2 linked regions of the Rhodoligotrophos appendicifer genome follow. The protein of the gene in region 1 interacts with the protein of each later gene in a pairwise test. Links are inferred from orthologs where the notes say so. Each region holds a gene or a part of one and is shown in the gene's direction. Other genes may lie near its edges. The genes, in order: FKM97_RS03600 and grxD.

The links.
Region 2: the proteins of FKM97_RS03600 (region 1) and grxD interact in binary tests that used the Escherichia coli proteins (3 or more experiments, as listed by UniProt). The link is inferred for Rhodoligotrophos appendicifer from one-to-one orthologs.

The regions. Positions count from the first base shown.
Region 1 is NZ_VHKL01000001.1:755,405-767,122, reverse strand. The notes cover bases 5,799-8,759. They hold FKM97_RS03600 (BolA family protein), read left to right. Parts: upstream 5,799-7,118; coding sequence 7,119-7,400; downstream 7,401-8,759. Other genes in these bases: FKM97_RS03590 (shikimate kinase), read right to left, coding at 8,598-8,759; aroB (3-dehydroquinate synthase), read right to left, coding at 7,430-8,590; FKM97_RS03605 (J domain-containing protein), read right to left, coding at 6,370-6,996; cobS (cobaltochelatase subunit CobS), read right to left, coding at 5,799-6,228. Outside these bases: FKM97_RS03635 (DUF3108 domain-containing protein), read right to left, coding at 130-996; rpmB (50S ribosomal protein L28), read left to right, coding at 1,243-1,578; FKM97_RS03625 (queuosine precursor transporter), read left to right, coding at 1,604-2,218; FKM97_RS03620 (esterase-like activity of phytase family protein), read right to left, coding at 2,221-3,258; cobaltochelatase subunit CobT, read right to left, coding at 3,332-5,215; more of cobS, read right to left, coding at 5,239-5,798; more of FKM97_RS03590, read right to left, coding at 8,760-9,182; site-specific tyrosine recombinase XerD, read left to right, coding at 9,474-10,436; FKM97_RS03580 (acetyl-CoA carboxylase carboxyltransferase subunit alpha), read left to right, coding at 10,523-11,476; FKM97_RS03575 (L,D-transpeptidase family protein), read left to right, coding at 11,668-11,718. UniProt on the Escherichia coli protein: Transcriptional regulator that plays an important role in general stress response. Has many effects on cell morphology, cell growth and cell division. Acts by regulating the transcription of many genes, including dacA (PBP-5), dacC (PBP-6), ampC and mreB.
Region 2 is NZ_VHKL01000007.1:228,399-239,950, reverse strand. What follows is about bases 1-2,795. They hold grxD (Grx4 family monothiol glutaredoxin), read left to right. Parts: upstream 1-1,127; coding sequence 1,128-1,463; downstream 1,464-2,795. Other genes in these bases: FKM97_RS16855 (MFS transporter), read left to right, coding at 1,578-2,795; FKM97_RS16865 (BolA family protein), read left to right, coding at 805-1,044; purL (phosphoribosylformylglycinamidine synthase subunit PurL), read left to right, coding at 1-767. Also shown: more of FKM97_RS16855, read left to right, coding at 2,796-2,822; FKM97_RS16850 (hypothetical protein), read left to right, coding at 2,831-3,214; FKM97_RS16845 (hypothetical protein), read left to right, coding at 3,433-3,702; FKM97_RS16840 (hypothetical protein), read right to left, coding at 3,703-4,038; rpsD (30S ribosomal protein S4), read right to left, coding at 4,184-4,801; murI (glutamate racemase), read right to left, coding at 5,016-5,837; FKM97_RS16825 (RNA methyltransferase), read right to left, coding at 5,834-6,622; FKM97_RS16820 (NADP-dependent isocitrate dehydrogenase), read left to right, coding at 6,766-7,983; FKM97_RS16815 (cyclic nucleotide-gated ion channel), read right to left, coding at 8,041-9,216; FKM97_RS16810 (hypothetical protein), read right to left, coding at 9,239-9,499; alaS (alanine--tRNA ligase), read right to left, coding at 9,570-11,552. UniProt on the Escherichia coli protein: Monothiol glutaredoxin involved in the biogenesis of iron-sulfur clusters.

The DNA.
Region 1 (11,718 bases):
TGTTCTTTACCAGATATCGGCAAATCAGGATCTCCGCCCGCTAGATGTGCCATGCCGCAAGGGAACGGCGCGGCACGCACCGCCGCTGACGCTCCTTCACTTTAACGAATTTGCCTCACAATGGGACACTCACCGACTGACCAAAGATTGGCTGTTCAGGGGCCGGCCATCGATGCTCGCCGTCCGGGCGATGATCTTCACGTCGGTGTCCTTGATTTTTCCCCTGGCGGCGACGGGAAGCAAAATGTCGCGGCCCAGAGCAGGGACCGGCACTTCGGCAAACCAGATGGTGTAGGTCGGCGGATTGGCCGAGTATCGCTTCATCTTCTTCTTGGACAGCCCTGCAACCGGAAGATACTGGACCTCACATTTGTGAACTGGCCCTCGATAGACGCCGCCGTCATCCCCCTCGAAGGTCGTCTTGCCGAGATGGGAAAAAGCGAGGTCGAACACTTCCCTGCCATTATAAACCCTGTGGCTGCCTGAGCAGGGCGAGTCCGACGCCGTCAGCGTCGCGCTCAGGACCGCGCTGAGGGGATCTGCGAGTGCGGGCGTCACCACATCGTCCAGGTCCTGGGCACGATCTTCATCGATCTTGAAGCTCCGATCGACATCGATCCTCGCATCGCTCCAGGAGAGCTTTGCGCTCCCGAGTTCCTTGCCCGATTTTTCATTGTAGATGAAATGGGCCGGGCGGGCGGTGGCGTCGGCCAAGGCTCCCTGTGCCGACATGGTCATCTGTTCATCCACGAAGAAGCCGATCACGCCGGTGGTCCCGGCGGTCGCTTCAGCGGTGTAGCGCGTGGGAGACAATTGGAAGTCGATGCCGATATCGTAGACGGTGGTATTCCGGGAGATCACGTCAAAGCGCAGGGAAATCTTTTCCGAGGGCTCAGCTGTGGCGATCGACACGAATGGCAGCATACCCAAGAACAGGCCGCCGATGGCGATGCTGAAAGCGCGTCCGGTCTGTGCGGTGGGGCGGTCTAACTTCATCGTCCATCCATCACTGTCATTCTGCTCAAGCGCATGTGCTAACCAGGGAGCGGAAGGTCAAGACACACCCCTGTCTTTCACATTCTCATTTCAGCCCATGAATGCGGGCTGAATATGGCTGCCGACTTGACTTGGCCCGGGATCGCGCCTTATAGCATCGCATCCTTATGGCAGGCGCCTTGGGCGCCATGAGCTCGTTTGTCCTCTGGGACCGGCTCTTCATTGCAGAACAACCGGAGCAGAGTAATGTCCCGCCGTTGCGAACTAACCGGGAAAGGCGTGCAGAGTGGCAACAATGTCAGTCACGCCAACAATAAGAGCCGTCGCCGGTTCCTCCCGAATCTGTGCAGCGTTCATCTGATGAGCGAGCAGCTGAACCAGTCCTACCGCTTCCGGGTCAGCGCGAGCGCCTTGAAGGCGGTCGAACACCGTGGCGGACTGGATGCATTCCTGCTGAAGGCTCGCGACCTCGAGCTGTCGCTGCATGCACGCCGGCTGAAGCGTCAGATCAAGAAAAAGACTGACTCTGCGGCTGCGGCCACTGCAGCTGCGACGCCAGAGACTGCTGCCCCAGCATCCTGACGGCAGACCTCGGGAGGCAGGAGCGATGGCCGCTTTACGGCAATCCGCGACCCAGCTGATTGTTCCGGTGGCGGCCATGGTCGCCGTCGTCGCCGCCTCCAATGTTCTGGTCCAATACCCGTTCACGCCTTTCGGGCTGGGCGAGCTTCTGACCTGGGGCGCGTTCACCTATCCGCTGAGCTTTTTCGTCACTGAACTGACGAACCGCCGCTTCGGCCCAGAGCGCGCGCGGCATGTGGTCTATGTCGGCTTCGGCCTTGCCGTGCTGCTGTCGATCCTTCTGGCGACGCCGCGGATCGCCCTGGCGTCGGGCACGGCGTTTCTCTGTGCGCAATTGCTGGACGTTCTGGTGTTCAACCGGCTCCGGCGCGAGGCCTGGTGGAAGCCACCGCTGGTTTCATCGGTGATGGGCTCGTTGCTCGATACCGTGATCTTCTTTTCACTTGCGTTCGCAGCGACCGGCCTGCCCCTGGCGGTTTATGGCATCGGCTCCGCAAGCCTTGAACTCCCCATATGGGTCGGATGGGCATTCGGCGACCTGTTGGTGAAGCTGCTCGTCGCCGTCATCCTGCTCGTCCCCTTCGCGGCGCTGCGGCGGTTGATTCCTCCGCTCGAAGCCGTCCGCACCGGCAACGCCTAGCCTCAATCTTTGAGAGCAAACTGCAGAAGAAGCGTTCGCTGCAGGAATCCATTGTAGTTGTCATCCGACATAACGAGAAGGCGCTGCTCGCCATCGGCTGATCGATAGGTGGCGAGTGCCTCCATATTGTCGATGCTGGTGCGGGGCCACTCCGCCTTCATCAGAATCTCGCCCTTGATCGTCTTTCCCTCTGCGATATCAGACGAGGAGAAGCGCCGGATGGCCATCCGGAGGCGTCGCTCGGTGGCCGAAAAATCCCGCTCGACCGTGACCAGATCCTGGTTCGGCAGCACGGCCACGTCGGTGATCTTGAAAGTCTCGAGCCTCTCGACCGCAAAGGCGACAGACTTCCGCTTGTCCAACAGCCAGGCTCTAATATTGCCGGCCTTGTCGAGATTGGCCTCACTGATGGCGACCAGCTTGTCGGCCATTTTTCCCGAGGGGAAGCGGGCCATCGCCTCCAGCTGGGCATTGCCCGGACCGTTCTTCATCATCTTCGGGATCGTCACATCGACCGGCTGCGGTCGAGCGGCAAAGCCTTCGGCGCCGATGTCGTAGCGATCGATACGCACCTTGCTTTCAAAACCAACTGCGACGGGCCCATCAATGCCCTTGTCGGACAAGGGGGTCATCGCTTCGGTATCACGTTCATATTTACGTTGATAGGGGTTGCCATCCTTGTCCAAAATGGCGGCCATTTCGCCATTCTCAACGCCGGCGAGCTTGCCTCCAGCATCATATTTCAGGCCGAGCTTCAGCCACCAACCCTGGTCGCTGGTGGACAGGAGCCGGTCGCCGTCGCTTGAGACGGCCAGACTTGAAAAGCCGCCAAAGCGGGGATCAGTGCTGCTGATCTGCAGACCGCCACGCCATTCCAGCTTGCCGAAACGAGTCTCCTCGGGGGCACCCACCACGAAATCGATGGGCCTGAAACTGAGGGCAATAGGACCTGGGGCAGTTTCCTGCCCGGAGGCCCAATGTGCGTTCAGAGAGACCAGAAGAAGTCCGACGAGCAGAAACGACCCGAGCAGGCGGCGCATAGGACCCCAACAGGCTGAGAAGACGAGGCGGTACAACCTCAGTTTAGCGGAACCGAAAACGGCGACGACGACATCACGCGACTTTTTTCCTGCGTGGCCGCATCGAACGCCCCTGGGGTAAGGGAGCGTCGTCATCGAACAGCTCGGCCAACTTGTCCGTCATGGCTCCTCCGAGCTCCTCGGCATCGACGATGGTCACAGCCCGGCGATAGTAGCGGGTGACGTCATGGCCGATGCCGATGGCGATCAGCTCCACCGGCGAACGCGTCTCGATGTCGTTGATGACCTGCCGGAGGTGCCGCTCCAGGTAGTTGCCCGGATTGACCGACAAGGTGGAATCATCGACCGGAGCGCCGTCTGAGATCACCATCAGGATGCGTCGCTGCTCCCGTCGGCCGAGCAAGCGGTTATGCGCCCAGATCAGCGCTTCGCCGTCGATGTTCTCCTTCAGCAGCCCTTCGCGCATCATCAGGCCGAGGTTACGGCGGGCGCGACGCCAGGGCATGTCGGCCGATTTGTAGATGATGTGTCGGAGATCGTTCAGTCGCCCCGGCACTGCCGGCTTGCCCGAGGCGAGCCACCGCTCGCGGGCCTGACCGCCCTTCCAGGCCCGGGTGGTGAAGCCCAGGATCTCGACCTTCACGCCGCACCGCTCCAACGTGCGCGCCAATATATCCGCGCAGGTCGCCGCCACCGTGATCGGGCGGCCGCGCATGGACCCGGAATTGTCCAACAGCAGCGTCACCACCGTGTCACGGAAATTCGTGTCCTGCTCCATCTTGAACGACAAGGGGTGCATGGGATCGGTCATCACGCGCGACAGGCGCGCAGCGTCCAGAATGCCTTCCTCCAAGTCAAAGTCCCAGGAGCGGTTCTGCTTGGCGAGGAGACGACGCTGCAGTCGATTCGCCAAGCGTGCGACCACGCCCTGGAGGTGCGCCAGCTGCTTGTCCAGATAGTTGCGCAGCCTTTGGAGCTCGTCGGCGTCGCACAGGTCTTCCGCTGCTATTTCCTCGTCGAAAGCCGGAGTGAAGACTTTGTAGAAGTCCTCGTTGTTCGCGCTGGAGAAGGGGAGTTGAGGACGCCAAGGCTCGCTGCCGTCGGGAGCTTCTTCGGATTCACCGTCTTCCGGGACCTCCTCGACATCCGCGTCGGTCGTCTGCTGATCACTGCTCTCAAGCTCGCCCTGGGCGTCCTGGACATCGTCACTCTGGGAGTCCTCCGACTCCTCGCCGTCACTCTCCTGGCCCTGGTCAGGCTCGCTGCCTTCGGCCGTCTCTCCATCCTCGGAATTTTCCTCGCCCTCATCCGGATCCTGCCCGAGCTCGTCGGCCATATCGAGTGAAGCGATGATATCTCGGGTCAGGCGCGCGAAGGCCGTCTGATCGGTCAGCGCATTGGTGAGGCCATCAAGGCGCGCACCCGCCTTCTCCTCGATCCAGGGGCGCCAGAGATCGACCAGCAGACGCGCATTGTCGGGCGGTTCGGCCCCTGTGAGCCTCTCCCGCACAAGGAGCCCCACGGCTTCGTCGAGGGGTGCTTCCTTGCGGTCGCGCACCTGGGAGACCGATCGTCTCTGGTACCGGTCATCCAGCATGGCGGTGAGGTTATCCGCCATGCCGCGCATGTCCCGCGCTCCGATCGCCTCGACGCGCGCCTGCTCCACGGCCTCGAACACGGCACGGGCATTGCGTCCTTCGGGACGATAGCGGCTGTGGACATCGTTGTTGTGGTTGGCGAGGCGCAAGGCAAATGAATCCGCAACGCCACGCGTCACCGCGACATTGGCCGGATCGAGGTCATGGTCGACTTGGGGAAGCCGAGCCCGCGTGCCCGAAAGACCCGGCGCCTCGCCACCGAAGGTGACCTGGAGTTCCGGCTCGTGGGCAATGGTTCGCATCGCCAGAGAGAGGGCGCGCTTAAACGGGGCGGAGGGTGCTTCCTTGTCCGTAGCCATGTCTTACCGGAAAACCTCCGATATCAAGAGAGTCCCACATGCGCGGTCGATTCCGGCAGCTCCTCGCCGAAGCATCGCTGGTAGAACTCAGCCACCAAGCCGCGCTCGAGCTCGTCGCATTTGTTCAAGAAGGTCACCCGGAAGGCAAAGCCCCGATCACGGAATATCTCGGTGTTCTCTGCCCAGGTGATCACCGTGCGCGGGCTCATGACGGTTGAGAGATCACCGTTCATGAAGGCTGAGCGGGTCATGTCGGCCAGGCGCACCATATCCGTCACAACTTTACGGCCCTGCGGATTGTCCAGGCTCTTGCATTTCGACAGCACGATCGAATTCTCCTGCTCCAGCGGCAGGTAGTTCAAGGTGGTGACGATGCTCCAGCGGTCCATCTGGCCCTGATTGATCTGCTGGGTGCCGTGGTAAAGTCCCGATGTATCGCCCAGACCGACGGTATTCGCCGTCGAGAACAGCCGGAACGAAGGATGCGGACGGATCACCCGGTTTTGGTCCAAAAGCGTGAGCTTGCCGGAGACTTCCAGCACGCGCTGAATGACGAACATGACGTCCGGACGGCCGGCATCATACTCGTCGAAGACAAGAGCGGTGTTGGTCTGCAGCGCCCAGGGCAGGATGCCCTCGCGGAACTCCGTCACCTGCTTGCCCTCGCGCAGAACGATGGCGTCCTTCCCGACAAGATCGATTCGGCTGATGTGGCTGTCGAGGTTGACGCGGACGCAAGGCCAGTTCAGCCGCGCCGCCACCTGCTCGATATGGGTGGATTTTCCCGTCCCATGGTAGCCCGTAATCATCACACGACGATTGTGCGCAAAGCCGGCGAGGATCGCGAGCGTGGTCTCGCGATTGAACAAGTAGTCCTCGTCCAGATCAGGCACATGCTCGCTGGTCTGTGAGAAGGCTGGCACTTCCAAGTCGCTGTCCAAGCCAAAGACCTGACGGACAGAAACCTTCATGTCTGGCGTGCCGGCCACTTCCCCATTTACCTGAGGGTTCATCGAAATCCTTCCTGAGCGTTCGATTGCGCCCAACCCGGTGTCTGGCGCGGCTGCGAGGGTTCAAGACCTAAGGTGGTACTCTCGGATGACGATGTGTAGTCCGGCCACGGTACCGCCCGCAAGCGTCAAACCGCCGCCGTCTCAGCAAAATCCTGCAGATTTGAGATAGTTGTAGGCATTAATCACCGCCCTAAGCTTGTCCTCGCCCTCCCGACTCCCGCCATTGGCGTCCGGATGATGGCGTTTCACCAACAATTTGAACTGCGCCTTGACCTCTTCGGCCGTGACATTCTCGTCCAATCCCATCACGTCGAGAGCCTTCCGCTCGGCGTTGCGGACCTGACGCGTCGGGCGCGAAGGATCCGCCGTGTAGGCGGCGCCGCTGCCGAACACCTCATGGGGATCATAGAATTCCTGATTATAGCGAAAGCCGCCGGCACGGCGGGCTCTCTGCTCGGCCTTCTGTGAAGACCAGGGGTTGGACCCGATCTTCCAAGTGGGCCGGTGGCCATGCAAGGCGTCACGCTGATAATCGATGAATTCGTTGTCGCGCATGCCTTTGAAATAATTATAGGAGGAATTGTATTCCCGCACATGGTCAAAGCAGAACTGATGGTACTCGCCATCCTTGCCGCGCCCCTTGGGGGCGGGATGGGTCGCGGGAGCTCCACAGTCAGGCCATTCGCAACGCGGCCCATTGGCCTGCGCGGTGCGGTCCTTGTTCGGCTTTACGCGAATGCGATCAAAATATTTCGAGTCGAGTTTCATGGTCCGGCGATTATGGGTATGTGGATTGAGCGCTGCAAGGCGACGATCAGCCCTCTGGACAAGCCTCTCATAGAACCCCTACATCCTCTACGATAGGTTTCTTCACGCAGGTGGGCATCGATATGACGGCAACCGGCCGAGTGGCAGCATCGATCAGAGAGAAACTGACGCGGGAGTTCGGTCCGAATCAGCTGGAAATCCTGGACGAATCGGATCTGCACGCTGGACATCAGGGCCATCGTCCGGGAGGCGAAACTCACTTTCGGGTTTCAATCGTCTCAGATGCCTTCGTCGGCAAGCGGCCGATCGAGCGGCATCGCATGGTCAATCGCGCTCTGTCCGAAGAGTTGCGAGACCGGGTACACGCTTTGGCGATTACCGCACGCGTCCCCGGGGAGGAATGAGGAAGCCGGCTCGGCCAGGCGTCGCAACCTCACCCTCTCGCTGATTGGCGCCCCGCCAATTCCTCCTCCAGAAAACGTCTCACATCGCCTTCATCGACGTCGCGGCTGACAAAAGCCTCACCGATGCCACGGACGAGGATGAAGGTGAGCTTTCCCGCGATCGCCTTCTTGTCCTGGCGCATGATCTCAACAAGCTCTCCTGCCCCCGGCAAATCACCAGGAATCGCAGAAACGTCGATCGGGAGGCCCGCCCTTCGCAGATGCGTTTCAACGCGAAGTGCCGTTCCTCCTGCACAGAGCCCCAGACGTTCCGAGAAGCGAAAGGCCTGGGCCGTGCCGATTGCCACCGCTTCACCATGGATCAACCGGTCGGAATAGCCCGTTGCCGCCTCCAGGGCGTGGCCAAAGGTGTGGCCCAGGTTCAGAAGGGCACGACGTCCCGTCTCAAACTCATCCTCCACCACGATTTCCGCTTTCGCCCGGCAGCATGTTGCAATGGCGTGGAGGCGATCGGCTCCATCCTGATTGACGATATTCTCCAGGTGCGCATCGAGCCAATCATAGAAGCCGCGATCGCCGAGCAGACCGTATTTCACGACTTCCGCATAGCCTGCCCGAAACTGACGAGGCGGGAGGGTGTCAAGCAGGCTGGTATCGGCGATGACCAGATCCGGCTGATGAAATGCTCCGATGAGGTTTTTGCCCGCTTTGGCGTTGATGCCGGTCTTGCCCCCAACGGATGAATCGACCTGCGCCAGGAGCGTCGTCGGTATCTGAATGAACCGCACGCCCCGCCTCAGGATCGCCGCGGCGAAGCCGACCAGATCGCCCATCACGCCGCCGCCTAGGGCGATCACATGGTCCCGCCGTTCGATCCCGGCCTGGAGCAGTCCGTCGCACAGCACCTCCAGGGTGGCGAAGCTCTTGCTTCGTTCTCCCGCCGGCAGGACGATCGCCTTCGCCTCGATGCCACGGGCGCTGAGCCCCTCCTGCAGGCGCCGAAGGTGCAGCTCCGCCACAGTCTCGTCCGTCACGATCGCAGTCCGCGGACGGGCGAGAATCGGCTCCACCAGTTCGCCGGCGCGTTCCAGGAGGTGGGATCCTATATGGATGTCATAGCGACGCCGGCCCAATTCGACGCCGACGACCTCAGTCGGCGAAACGAGACCCGTCTCTGCTTCGGCGTTCATGGATTGGTTAACTCTCAAAAGATTGCGTCTCGGCCAGAAGCCGCAGAATTTCGTTGACGATCAGGTCGTGCGGCACGTCCCTGCTGTCAACGACGAAGCGAGCCTGCGAATAAACCGGATATCGCTCATCCATAAGGCGCTTCATGACCCCTTCCGGGTCTTCGTTGTTCAGCAACGGTCGGTTGGAGCGCCGGCGAACCCGTTTCATTAGCAGCGGCAAGTCAGCGCGGAGCCAGATGGGGACGCCATGCTCTGCAATGGCGGCTCGCGTCGCCGGATCCATGAAAGCACCGCCGCCCGTGGCCAGCACCTGAGGACCCCTGAGCATCAGGCGCCCGATGACCCGACGTTCGCCCTCCCGGAAATAGGCCTCTCCATGATCGGCAAAGATCTCGGGAATGGTCTTGCCGGCGGCGGCTTCGATTTCCTGATCCGCATCGACGAAAGGCAGCCCCAAGCGCTGAGCAAGGCGGCGGCCCACGGTGGTCTTGCCCGCACCCATGAGCCCGATCAGCACAATGCTGCGGGACCCTAGCGCCTCGGTCACACCATTATGATCTCTGGGGACCTGCCCCACGCCTGCGACGCTCATCGCTTTGAAAACCTCGTCCCTCGCGTCCGTTGTAAACCGCCTGTTCCAAATCGAAAAGGGCAAGGGCCTCCGCAGTGCGGAATGTCTCAGGGTTGCCAAGGCGTTTATGTCTGTCTATGCGAACTTAACAAATACACTGTATAATTCGGGCACATTGGAGTGTGAGGTTCATGCCCGGCAGTTTGCGCTTCTTATTGATCTTGGGATGTTTGGCTGGAATCGCGTATGGCGCGGTCTATACGCTGGCGACAATGCGCCCCGAACAGAGCGAGGTCGTAAAGCTCGTCCCGAATGAACGCCTCTTCCGTTGAGGGCGCCCGCGATGGGCGCCTGATCGAGGGTTTTCTCGAGATGCTCAGCGCGGAACGCGGCGCGGCGCGCAACACGCTCGATGCCTATCAGCGGGATCTTTCCGATTACCGGGTGTTTCTCACGCAGCGCAAGCAGATCATCGGGCGCGCGACCAGTGACGACCTGCGCGCCTATCTTTCCAGCCTAGAGGCCAATGGTCTGTCTGCGGCAACCAGTTCGAGACGGCTCTCGGCCCTGCGTCAATTTCACAAGTTTCTCTATGCCGAGGGTCTGCGCGACGACGATCCCAGCAGCGTCCTCGAGAGCCCCGGAGCGCGGCGGCCGTTGCCCAAGATCCTTTCGGTCGAAGAGGTCGATCGCCTCTTGGCATTGGCTCGCGAAGAAGTGACGCAGGCCCGGCTGAAGCCCGATCAGTTCCGGGCCGTGCGGATGAATTGCCTGATGGAGCTTCTTTACGCCACGGGCATGCGCGTCTCGGAGCTCGTCAGCCTCACATTGAAGACGGTGCAGACCGACGACCGCTTCCTCACCATTCGCGGCAAGGGCGGGCGAGAGCGGCTGGTGCCGCTGAATTCCAAGGCAAGAGAGGCGCTTCAGACCTATATCGGCCTGCTGCGCCAGGGCAAGAACGGAACGCCGGATCAGGGCTGGCTGTTTCCGTCACAAGGCAGCAGCGGATATCTGACCCGGCAGTATTTTGCCCTCGAATTGAAAGGCTTGGCAGCCCGCGCCGGCATCGACCCCGCGAGGATTTCACCCCATGTCCTGCGCCATGCCTTTGCCAGCCACCTGCTCGCCGGAGGCGCCGATCTCCGCGCCGTACAGCAAATGCTGGGGCATGCAGACATTTCGACCACGCAGATCTATACTCACGTGCTGGCGGAGCGGCTGAAACAAGTTCTGTCGCAGCACCCATTAGCCCATTCGCCGCTGCCGAGTTGACATCTGCAGGCTTGGCCGCCACTGTCCGGCCGCTTTGCAGAGGCTTCTTCGAAGAAACGCGCGACGCTCAAGGATCACTGAAGAATATGCGAACCTTTCTTGACTTCGAAAGCTCGATCGCCGAGCTCGAAGGCAAGATCGCCGAATTGAAGGCGATCGGCGCCGAGGGCAATTCGATCCAGATGGACGAAGAGGTCCGGCAACTCGAGCAAAAAGTCTCCCGCAGCCTGACGCAGATCTATGACAGTCTGCAGCCCTGGCAAAAGATGCAGGTGGCGCGGCATCCCGAGCGGCCGCATTTCGTCGACTATGCCCGCTTCCTGTTCACTGACTTCACGCCCTTGTCGGGCGACCGCAAGTTTTCCGAGGATCGCGCGATCATCGGCGGTCCTGCTCGCTTCCAAGGCGAGTCGGTGCTCATCATCGGTCACGAGAAGGGCGCGGATACGGCCTCACGGCTCAATCACAATTTCGGCATGGCCAGACCGGAAGGGTATCGCAAAGCCGTTCGGTTGATGGAAATGGCCGATCGCTTTTCCCTGCCCATCATCAGCTTCATCGACACCGCCGGCGCCTATCCCGGCATCGGCGCCGAAGAGCGGGGCCAAGCCGAAGCGATCGCCCGGTCGACCGAATGCTGCCTGCGGGTCGGGGTGCCCCTCATCTCCATCATCATCGGGGAAGGCGGGTCCGGCGGCGCCGTGGCCCTGGCGACGGCCAATGTCGTGCTCATGCTCGAGCATGCGATCTATTCGGTGATTTCCCCTGAAGGCGCTTCATCCATCCTATGGCGCGATTCGACGCGCGCGAAGGATGCGGCAACGGCGATGAAGATCACAGCAGACGACTTGAAGCGGCTGGGCGTGATCGACGACATCATTCACGAGCCGGTCGGGGGGGCTCATCGCTCACCCGACGAGGCGATGACGGCGGTCGGCGAGGCCATTTCCTCCAACTTGCTGCGCCTGCGCCACCTCAATCCCGACGAACTGCGCCGGGCGCGCCGTGAGAAGTTCCTGGCCATCGGCAGGAACTTGTAGCAGAAGCATTCGCTGTCGGTGGGACGTGGGATCGCATTGCCATTCGCCCTCCGCAAAGTTAATGCTTTCATAATAGGTTTCGCGCAGGCTCTCCCCGCCGGGGGAAAAGGGTGTTCGCCGCCGTGACGTTACGCTTGTTAGTGAAAATGCTGGTCCTGGTGTTTGGCGGACTCGCCTTCGCCGGGTGCAAAATGAGTACGGAGCCCGACAAGGCCATGAAGCCGTTGTCGGAAGAGGCCAGG
Region 2 (11,552 bases), on another replicon or contig:
TGTCCGCAGTTGGTGCCGAGCCCATCGCCGTAACTGACAACCTTAACTTTGGCAATCCTGAGCGGCCGGAAATCATGGGACAGTTCGTTCGCGCAGTGAACGGCATCGGCGATGCGTGCCGCGCCCTGGATTTCCCCGTGGTCTCGGGGAATGTCTCGCTCTACAATGAGACAAATGGACGTGCAATTTTGCCGACCCCGGCCATCGGGGGTATTGGCTTGGTTGACGACCTTGCGCAGACGGCCACGATCGCCTTCAAGGCCGAGGGCGAGGACATCCTGCTTATAGGCGGACACGGAACCCATCTCGGGCAGTCCATGTATCTGAGGGAAATACTCGGGCGCGAGGAAGGTTCTCCGCCCCACGTTGATCTAGCTGTCGAACGCCGTCATGGAATTTTCGTCCGCTCTTTGATTCGCCAGGGAAAGGTGACCGCCTGTCACGATATCTCTGACGGTGGACTTGCTGCGGCTGTGGCGGAAATGGTGATGGCCTCCGGACTCGGAGCAGTGATAAATCTAGAAGGTGAGGCACATGTAGCGCTCTTCGCCGAAGATCAATCTCGCTACATCGTGACCTGCCGCTCTGAGGATCTACAGGCACTTCTTGTCTCCGCACATGATGCAGACGTTCCGATAGTGCATCTCGGGGCGGTTGCCGGTCGCGAGCTCGCAATCGACGGCTCGGTTCGTCTCTCTGTCGACGAGTTGCGGGTCGTCCATGAAGGCTGGTTTCCGCGCTACATGGACCTGGCGGCGGAAGCGTGACAGTATTGAGGCAGGTTGAGCTATGGGGCGGCGTTGAATGGCAATGGATGCAAAGCAGATCGAGCAGTTGATTAGGGACGCCCTTCCCGATGCTCGAATCGAAATCCGTGACTTGGCGGGCGATGGCGATCACTACGCTGCGACGGTCGTCTCCCAGCAGTTCAAGGGCAAGACGCGAGTCCAACAGCATCAAATCGTCTATCAGGCGCTGAAGGGCGCCATGGGCGGCCAGCTGCACGCGCTTGCTCTGCAGACCTCTGCCCCTCCGGAGGATTGAACTGTCCGACTAGAATAAGGGCCGGATGCTCCCATTTATGGATTGCTAATAGCGGTACATTGCGAGAAGAAAAGGTTCTGACGATGAGCGACGTTCTTCAGTGGATCGACGAGCAGGTGAAGTCCAACGACGTAGTCCTGTTTATGAAAGGTACGCCGCAGCAGCCCCAATGCGGTTTTTCGAGCCAGGTGGTTCAAATTCTGGATTATCTCGGGGCTCCCTATGCCGGTGTGAATGTTCTCGAGACTGACGCGCTACGCAACGGTATCAAGTCCTATTCGGATTGGCCGACAATTCCGCAGCTTTATGTAAAGGGCGAATTTATTGGCGGCTGCGACATCGTCCGGGAAATGTTCCAGAAAGGCGAACTGAAGTCGCTTTTCACCGAACAGGGCATCGCGGTCGAACAAGACGCCTGAGGCTTTTAGTGTCCTGACGTCAACATCGTGAATGTCAGACCTCAGCATTCTGCATTGGTCATGAGGTGCGGCGAGGCGTAGGAATGGACCGCGTCCCCTGGGTCGAGGTAATCCATGTCCGTTTCTGCGCTGCAGCCGTTGCCCCTTTGGCGCCGCCCCGAGGTCATCATAGCCGCAGGCTGCGTGATCGCTGCCATGGGGTTCGGCCTGCGGTCGAGCTTTGGCCTGTTCACGCTCCCCATCACCGAGACCTATGGTTGGGACAGAGCGACCTTCGGCTTTGCCATCGCCATTCAGAACCTGGTTTGGGGGGCCACCCAACCTGTGGCGGGGGCGATGGCCGATCGGTATGGAACCGCCCGGGTTCTCATCGTGGGTTCCATCATCTATGCGCTCGGCGTCATCTTGATGCCGTTTTCGCCGACGCCGACCCTGTTCTGCCTCACTGCTGGCGTAATGGTCGGCATCGGCATAGCAACGGCATCATTTGCGATTGTGATGGCGGCCTTCTCACGATCAGTGGGACCGGAGCGGCGCTCCTGGGCCTTTGGCATTGCAACTGCAGCCGGGTCCATGGGGCAATTTCTCTTTGCCCCCTTGGGACAGGCGTTCATCCAAGCCTATGGCTGGGAGACAGCGCTCGTCCTTCTGGGACTCACCATGTTGATTTGCGTGCCGTTAGCGGGGCTTCTTCGCACGCGGACGGCAGATGCCAAACAGAGTTTGGAAAGTGAAACGACATTGCCGGCGATGCAGGCGCTGGCAAAGGCGGTGGCGCACCGCAGCTTCATCCTTCTCATCGCCGGCTTCTTTGTCTGCGGCTTCCAGCTGGCTTTTATCACGACCCACATGCCGCCTTTTCTGGTGGAGAGCGGTGTCAGCGCCGGGATTGCCAGCACCGCGATCGCTTTAGTGGGCCTCTTCAATGTTGTCGGCTCCTATACCTCAGGCATTCTCGGCAACCGTCATTCTAAGCCCTATCTCCTGGCTTCCATCTATGCAGCCCGTGGCGTTGCGGCTTTGATCTTTATCCTGTTGCCCATCACGACCGCCAGCACGCTGGTCTTTTCCGCCGTCATGGGGCTTCTCTGGCTCTCCACGGTCCCTCCGACTGCGGCACTCGTCGCAATCATGTTTGGGGTGCGCTATATGGGCATGCTGTATGGTGTCGTGTTCTTTAGCCACCAGGTCGGTTCCTTCATGGGCGTATGGCTCGGCGGCGTTCTCTACGACATTTACGGATCCTACAATCCTGTCTGGTGGATCAGCATTGGGCTCTGTGTCTTTGCCGCTCTCGTGCATTTGCCGATCCGGGAGCGGCCGGCCGCGGACTTCGGCCGTACGCCCGTAGCTGCGTGACGGGTCAGATGACAGCGCATTTGCGGAGCCCCCATCGGGTGGCGCTCCTCACGGGTGTGGCATTAGTCGCAGTTTGGCTGTTGGGAATGGGTTGGGCCGTCCGCGACGCGGCCCTGGATCCAACCGCCGGAGGCCCCCTCTTCGCTGTATTCAAACCAGGGCTCACCGAGACGGAAATGGTGCACCGGATCGTGACCGCCGGCGGCCGTCCGATGCGGCAAACCTGGATTTCCTCCGTGTGGGTGGTCGATGGGGAAGACGGTCTAGCGGGCGCGTTGAAGGCCCATGATGTCCTCGGAACCTATGGTGAGTTGCCCATTGGCTTCCAACTTGCTGGCTGCTTTGCCGGGGCCGATAGCCGCGCCTCCGCGATGCTGTCTCTGCGACCATGAAACTCGTCTGGTACCGCACGGCAGATGGGCGCAACTGGCCGAGCATCGCCGCTTTGACAGCCTAGTCTGCCATCCAGTTCTTAGCAGCATCCCTGACCTGCTGCCAACATATTGACAATAGGTCTAATTTTTCTCTCGCCGCATTGACGGGGACACAGCCTGTTCGCAGACTTGCGACTCGATGCGAGCCATCACTGGCGCGAGGGAGGCTGGAGGACATGATGAACTTGCTTGGCCATCATCGGCAGTTTGACAATTGTCTCACCACAGCGGAGATCCTTTATTATCTTCCGGACCATCCCACTCTTGTTCAGACATTCATATGGCAGCACTATGATGTGGCGCCACTCTTTCCGCGGCTTATCAAATTCCTTGATTTCTGGCGCCAAGGCATTGAGGCGACATTGGCCGAGGTGAGGGTTGCTCATCGCCAACTTGGAGGATCGGCACATATCCGGCTGGTCGACCAAGAATGGCGGCTTAGCTGATCAGCTCAACTTGATCTTACGTTGCTGACCGTCTCTCTGAACTTCATAGCATGCTGTTTCGGAAACCATCATTCCCTGGAACTGAGTCGGTTGTGGACGATTGACCAGCGTTCCGATCACCAGTTTGCACTGATCGAGCGACGGTGTCGCTGATCCCGAATCATTTGCTGTCCTTCCGGTGGCATCACGGAACTCCACCACCGGCACATACACGACGTCATAGGTCTGGTTGGCAACTGAGATTCGCGGCGGCCCCGCAGTTTCGGGCGAGGTGGTCTGACATCCCGCCAAGGCAATGCAGACCACTGGCGCGAGGATCGAAACAGCAATTCTCATCAGGCCAGCTACTCCTCGGGACCGCTGCCGACGGAGATCGGCCGCGCTTGAATCTACCCACCATCATCCCACCGGGAGGGGATACCACCAAACAAAATCCGGGCGAAAAAATGGCGCAGGCCCGAGTCCAGGTCTGCGCCCTCAATTAGCGCGAGTAAAACTCGACGACCAGGTTTGGCTCCATCTGGACCGGATAAGGTACGTCTGACAAAGCAGGAATTCGCGCCAGCTTGGCGGTCAGAGCCTTCTGATCGACCTCCACATAGTCCGGCACGTCCCGCTCGGCCAGCTGCTGCGATTCCAGCACCAGCGCTAGCTCTTTGGACTTGTCCTTGACTTCGATCACATCGCCGATCTTAACACGGAAGCTTGGAATGTTCACGCGGCGACCATTGACCTTCACATGCCCATGGTTGACGAACTGGCGTGCGGCAAACACAGTGGGAACGAACTTAGCGCGATAGACGATTGCATCCAGCCGACGCTCGAGCAGCCCGACGAGGTTCTCCGAGGTGTCGCCCTTCATCCGCGCGGCTTCCTGATAGATCGCGTTGAACTGGCGCTCGTTGATCGAGCCGTAATATCCCTTGAGCTTCTGCTTGGCGCGCAGCTGTTGACCAAAATCCGACAGCTTGCTCTTGCGGCGCTGGCCGTGCTGGCCAGGCCCATATTCTCTCTTGTTCACAGGGCTCTTTGGGCGGCCCCACATATTTTCGCCCATACGGCGGTTGATTTTATACTTCGCCTGAATCCGCTTGGTCATTCGAGTCTCCTAAACGCCGCCGGCTGTGCACCCTTGCACAAGCCGACCAATGGAACCCGCCCTCCTCCGCCGGTTTAACCGGCCGACAGACGATGCGCCCCAAGCAGAGCGCAACGTCACGGGCAAGCAAAACAGGCCGGTGCTTTTCGCACCGGCCAGTGCGCGGGTGATACAGCCAGACCAGGGTTTTGTCAAACCCGGCGAACTCGACGTCTCAACGCGGAACCGACATCACTTCGCATCGCGCAAAGCCAAATTTGGCGAAGGCCGCCGGTGCTGTCATCACTCCAGTGAACAGCGCGGTGCCGGGTGCTGGCAGGTTCGCCTCGGGGGGTCCGAGCACACGCTCTCTTCCAACGAACTCTACGCGTCTGGCGATGGCCATCGCAGGATCGATGAACCGAACCGGCCAAGGAGCTGCCACTGTGAGTTCATCGAGCAGCAAGGGGTAATGCGTGCATCCCAGCACAACCGTGTCCGTCCGCCTTCCGTCACGTCGCCTGAAGACTGGAGCGATCTCCTTGCTTATTGCCTTGGCATCGACGGTTTCCCCATTCAGCTTTGCCTCCGCTAGGCTTGCCAAACGTTCCGCGCCATGGAGAAGGACTATGCAATGGCTGGCATAAGTGTCGATCAGCGCCTTGGTGTATTCCCGCCGTACCGTTCCAGGCGTGGCCAGCACCCCAATCATCCCGCTGACGGTCAGGTTGGCCGCAGGCTTTATGGCCGGGACTGTGCCAACGAACGTCATTTCTGGATAGCGCTCACGCAAACGCCAGATCGCGAGCGTGCTTGCAGTGTTGCAGGCGATCACCGTCACATCCGGCCGCACTTTGTCGATCAGCACCCCAATGACTTCGACGATCCGCCGAATCAGCGGCGTCTCTTCCCAGGCCCCATAGGGAAACGCGGCTGTATCGGCGGCATAGACGAGTTCGGCCAATGGCATGGTCTCTGCGACCGCCTGCGCGACTGTCAGTCCGCCCATGCCAGAATCGAAAAGCAGAATGCGCGGCGGCCTTGTGATCTCGCTCACGAAAGGTCTCCCTTGCTTCCCCACCGGTAGCGAGTGAAAGCGGAGAGGACCCCATGGAGCGTTCGCACCTCCTGCTCGGTAAGCTGTGCTCTCCCAAAAAGATTGCGAAGGTTACGGATCATGTTCGGTGCCTTTTCCGGCGGCCGCAGGAACCCTGCGCGATCGAGCCCCTCTTCGAGCCGGGTAAAGAATCCAACAAGTTCCGCTTTTGTGGCCAGGCGTGTATCGCGAAGATAGAGACCTTCGCGTCCTGCGGGCTCGATCGCAGTCTCACGGCCGAGCGAGCCGCTTCCTGTGAGCTTGAACCACTCATAGCCGATGAGCAGGACTGCCTGCGCGAGGTTCAGTGAGGGGAAGCCTGGGTTCACTGGTGCCATGATCACTGCATCCGCCAACGCGATCTGGTCACCGTCTAGACCCGTCCTTTCCGGGCCGAACATGAGGCCCACCCTCTGGCCGTCCGCCATGTGTTCGACGCAGGCACGGGCGGCCGTCTCAGGAGTGAGCACCGGCTTGACCTGATCGCGACGCCGCGCAGTGGTGGCCATGACATAAGTGAGGTCGGCGATGGCCTCTTCGAGGGTCGTGAACACCTGCGCCCCGTCGATGATCCAGCTTGCACCCGATGCGCTTGCAACGGCTTGAAAACTGGGCCAACCATCCCTTGGCTGCACCAGCCTCAGCTCTGACAACGCGAAATTGGCCATGGCTCTGGCCGCCGCACCGATGTTTTCACCCAGTTGCGGATGGACGAGGATGACGACTGGCGCTGCGACTTCGCTCAATGGGGAAGAGTTCCTCTCTCGGCCTTTTCCGCGGGCCGGCTTGCATAAGCCATCCGGTGGGATTGATCAATCTGGTGAGGATGCTATGAAGTCGCCCCCATCCGAACAATTCCCAGACACCCTAAGCTGAGGTCCGAAAAAAGATGGCGAAGATCAAGGTCGATAACCCGGTCGTCGAACTAGACGGCGATGAAATGACCCGGATCATCTGGCACTTCATCAAAGACAAGCTGATCCTGCCCTATCTCGATATCGACCTCAAATACTACGATCTGGGTGTCGAATATCGCGATGAGACCAACGACAAGGTCACCATCGACGCTGCCGAGGCAATCAAGAAATACGGCGTCGGGGTAAAATGCGCGACGATCACGCCCGACGAGGCTCGCGTCGAAGAGTTCAAGCTGAAGAAAATGTGGAAGTCGCCCAACGGCACGATCCGCAACATCCTCGGCGGCGTCGTCTTTCGCGAGCCCATTATCTGCTCCAACATTCCCAAGCTCGTACCAGGCTGGACCCAGCCGATCATCATCGGCCGCCATGCCTTCGGTGATCAGTATCGTGCGACAGATTTTGTTGTGCCGGGGAAAGGCAAATTATCGATCAAGTTTGTTGGAGACGACGGCGAGACGATCGAGCATGAGGTGTTCGCCTATCCCGGCGGCGGCGTCGCCATGGCGATGTACAATCTCGACGACTCGATTCGCGAATTTGCTCGGGCTTCTTTCAATTATGGCCTGCAGCGCAAATATCCCGTCTACCTGTCGACCAAAAACACGATCCTGAAAGCCTATGACGGTCGGTTCAAGGACCTCTTCCAGGAGGTTTTCGATGCGGAATTTGCTTCCGAGTTCAAGAAATTCGGGCTCGTCTATGAGCATCGCTTGATCGACGACATGGTTGCATCCTGCATGAAGTGGTCGGGGGGCTATGTCTGGGCCTGCAAAAATTATGACGGGGACGTGCAATCCGACACCGTGGCTCAGGGCTTCGGTTCGCTTGGCCTCATGAGTTCCGTCTTGATGACCCCTGACGGACAGACGGTCGAGGCGGAAGCGGCTCACGGCACGGTCACTCGTCATTATCGTCTGCATCAGCAGGGCAAGGAGACCTCTACCAACTCGACCGCATCCATCTTTGCGTGGACCCGCGGCCTGAGCCACCGCGCCAAGCTCGATGGGAACGAAGCGCTGAAGAAGTTTGCTTCCCTCCTCGAAACGGTGACCGTCGACACGATTGAAGCCGGCGATATGACGAAGGATCTGGCCATTCTCGTGGGACCCGAGCAAAAATGGCTGTCCACTACCGGCTTCCTCGATAAGGTTCGCGCAAATCTTGAAGCGGCTATGAGCAACGTCTGAGGCAGCAAGAAATCCTTGTCGGCGCTATATTTTGTGGCGCCGACAAGGCCGGTTCTCTCAAGAGGCAATCTCAGCCCCCGCCCGACGATCCACGATGGCGGTAATCGCCTCGGCGATATGGGGATCGTTCTCTACCAAGCGTTCGAAGTCGGCCGATTCAAGCACCAGCAATTCGCTGGGCTCCAGAGCTCTGACCGTGGCCGTTCTTTCGCTTCGCGCCAGTAGCGCCATTTCGCCGAAGAATTCCCCAGCGATCAACTTCACCGGTTTACCGCGCACCGCCACCTCGACGGAGCCGCTGACGATGAAGAACATGGCATCTGCCGGCTCTCCTCTCCGCACGATGATGGCGCCCGCCGGCACGCGTCGCGCTGAGAGCATCCGCACCACCTGCACGATGCCGTCGGCATCGAGATGGCTAAACAGCGGAACGCGCGCCACGAGACCGTAACTTACCACGAAATCCCGCCGGTGAATTTCGTTCTGAAACCCTGTTGCGACGATGGCGACCGGCAGAGCGAAGAGGCCAAGACCAATGATGATTGTCACCCCCCCGATGACTTTTCCGATGAGAGTTATCGGCACCACATCTCCATACCCGACGGTCGCCAGGGTGACGATGGACCACCACATGGCGCTTGGCACATCGCCGAACTTGTCCGGTTGGGCAAACCGTTCCGCCAGATACATGGCAACGGATGACACGAGCATTGCGCTGATCATTAGCACTGCTGCGGCGAACAGCGATCGGCGCTCAGCGGCAAGGACCCTGCCGATGGTGCCCATGGCGGTGGAATAGCGCGTGAGCCTGAAGAAACGGATGAAGCGCAGCACGCGGAGAATTGCGAAATCGGCCGGAAGTAGGAACTCGAGAAAAAAGGGGATGATGGCAACGAGATCGATGATCATCAGGGGTGCTGCGGCGAACCGGCTCCGGGCCTTCCACGGATTCAATTGTCGGAAGATGGGGTTTTCCGGGGCAGTCCAGATCCGTGCCGCATACTCAATGATAAAGATCGTGACGCAGACCGTATCGAATGCGTTGAAGATCGCACCGTAATCCGCCTGAATCCAAGACACGGTCTCCACGATCGCCGCCCCGACATTGGCAATGATCAGGACGATTACGAAGTCGTTGAGAATTCTTGCCGTCACTTCCCCTCGACGGCCGCCTTCGAGGATGTCGAAGACGGCTCGCCGGATTGTTCTCAGACGTTTTTTGCGCGCCGGCATTGAGCGGGTCTTTGCAGTTGGCCTATTCGGCGTAGGCAATTCCCGACTCGACCTCGCCTATGGCTTGCTCTACCAGCGCAATGGCTCGTTCCCGATGGCCACCCTTGTTCGGCTCTGCCGCTTGCAGATTCCCCAAGGCCGAACGCAGGGCCCCCAGCGCAGACTGCATGTAAGGTTGGTTCGCCAGAGCTGAGGTGATCACCTGCTGCCCGGCGACGGTTGCCCCAATACCGAGCACGAAAGCTGCCGCCAAGCCGCCTTGCCGCAAATTCCACACGCGCATGAAACCTCTCCCGTTGAGTCTGTCGGATCATAAGATCATGAAAAGGTTACGCGCGTGATTACGAATCTGCCTAGGCGCTGGCCTCCACCCTCTCGCGGATCGCCTGCAGCGCTTCGTCGGCCCGAGACGCGTCGGGGCCTCCGGCCTGAGCCATGTCGGGGCGACCGCCGCCACCCTTGCCGCCGAGCACCTCCGAACCCGACCGCACGAGGTCGACGGCGTTGAAGCGATGGGTCAGGTCAGGCGTGACTCCCACGGCGATCCCGACCTTGCCCTCATTGCTGATCCCCACCAGCGCAATTATGCCGGAGCCCATCTGTTTCTTGCCGTCATCGATCAGGCTGCGCAGATCCTTTGGATCCAGCCCTTCGATCTTGCGGGCTCTGAGCCTGATGCCATTGACCTCGGGATCGGAAGCAATGCCTGCTCCCGAGGCTTCGCCGAGAGGAAGTTCGATGCTCTCTGCGCCAATAATGGCGAGCTTCCTGCGGGCATCGTTGAGCTCGCGCTCCAGTTTTCGGTTCTGTTCGACGAGCCCTCTGACGCGGTCTATCAGATCGGCGGGGCGGGTCTTCACCAAGGCAGCCAACTCCTCTAGCCGCCGGTCCTGCTCAGCGAGGTAATTGCGGGCAGCCGCTCCGGCCAGCGCTTCGATGCGGCGGACGCCGGCAGCGGATCCCTGTTCCGCGATGATCTTGATCAGTCCGATGTCGCCGGTGCGGTTGACATGGGTCCCGCCGCAGAGCTCCAGCGAGAAGACCGGAGTGCGGCCTCCTTCGTTTCGGCCCATGGCGACGACACGCACTTCATCGCCGTATTTTTCTCCAAACAATGCCCGGGCCCCTTCGGCGATCGCCTCCTCCACGCTCATCAGCCGCGTAGACACCGGATCATTCTGGTCAACAACCCGGTTCGCGATCGCCTCGGCGCGAAGAATCTCATCCGAGCTCATTGGCTTCTGGTGGGCGAAGTCGAAGCGCAGACGGTTTGGATCAACAAGGGAGCCCTTCTGGGCCACGTGGTCGCCGAGCACCTGGCGCAGTGCCTCATGCACCAGATGCGTCGCCGAGTGATGCACCCGTGTTGCGGCACGGACGGCGTGATCGACTTCCAATTCGACTGCGGTACCGGGTGTCAACGTTCCAGACTTGAGCCGGCCTCGATGGATGAAGAGATCGCCCAACCGCTTCTCGGTTTCGGTAACCTGGAAAAGGACGCCGCCCGGCCCGCGGATCACGCCGCTGTCGCCGACCTGGCCACCGGATTCCCCGTAGAACGGCGTCTGGTTCAGGACGAGACTCGCCTCCTCTCCAGCCTCTAGAGTTGCAAGTTCCACTCCGTCACGAATGATCGCCGTGACAACACCTTCTGCCAGTTCTGTGTCGTAGCCCAAGAATTCGGTCGCGCCGAGCCGATCTCGTAAGCCGAACCAAACCGTATCGGTTTTGGCTTCGCCCGAGCCGGTCCAGGCCTTGCGTGCTTCCGCCCGCTGGCGCTCCATCGCGGTGTTGAAGCCATCCGTGTCGACGCCGATGCCCCGCGGGCGCAGCGCGTCTTGGGTGAGATCCAGGGGAAAACCGAAGGTGTCGTAGAGTTTGAAGGCCGTCTCCCCGGCGAGGCTTTGCCCCTCGGTCAGAGTCGCTGTCTCGTCCTCCAGAATGCGTAATCCCCGTGCCAGGGTGGTGCGGAAGCGGCTCTCCTCCAGGCGGAGCGTTTCCGTGATCATCGCTTCTCCGCGCACGAGCTCCGGATAGGCTTGACCCATTTCGCGCACCAGAGCCGGTACCAGACGCCACAGCAAAGGCTCCTCGCTGCCGAGCAAGTGGGCATGCCGCATGGCGCGCCGCATGATTCGACGCAGCACGTAGCCGCGGCCTTCGTTCGAGGGGAGAACGCCGTCGGTGATCAGGAAGCTCGATGCACGGAGATGATCGGCAATCACCCGGAAGCTGGGCTTGGCGTCGCCTTCGGCCTCACGACCCACGATCTCCTCGCACGCCCCAATCAGGGCTCTGAACAGGTCGATTTCGTAATTGTCATGCGTGCCCTGCAG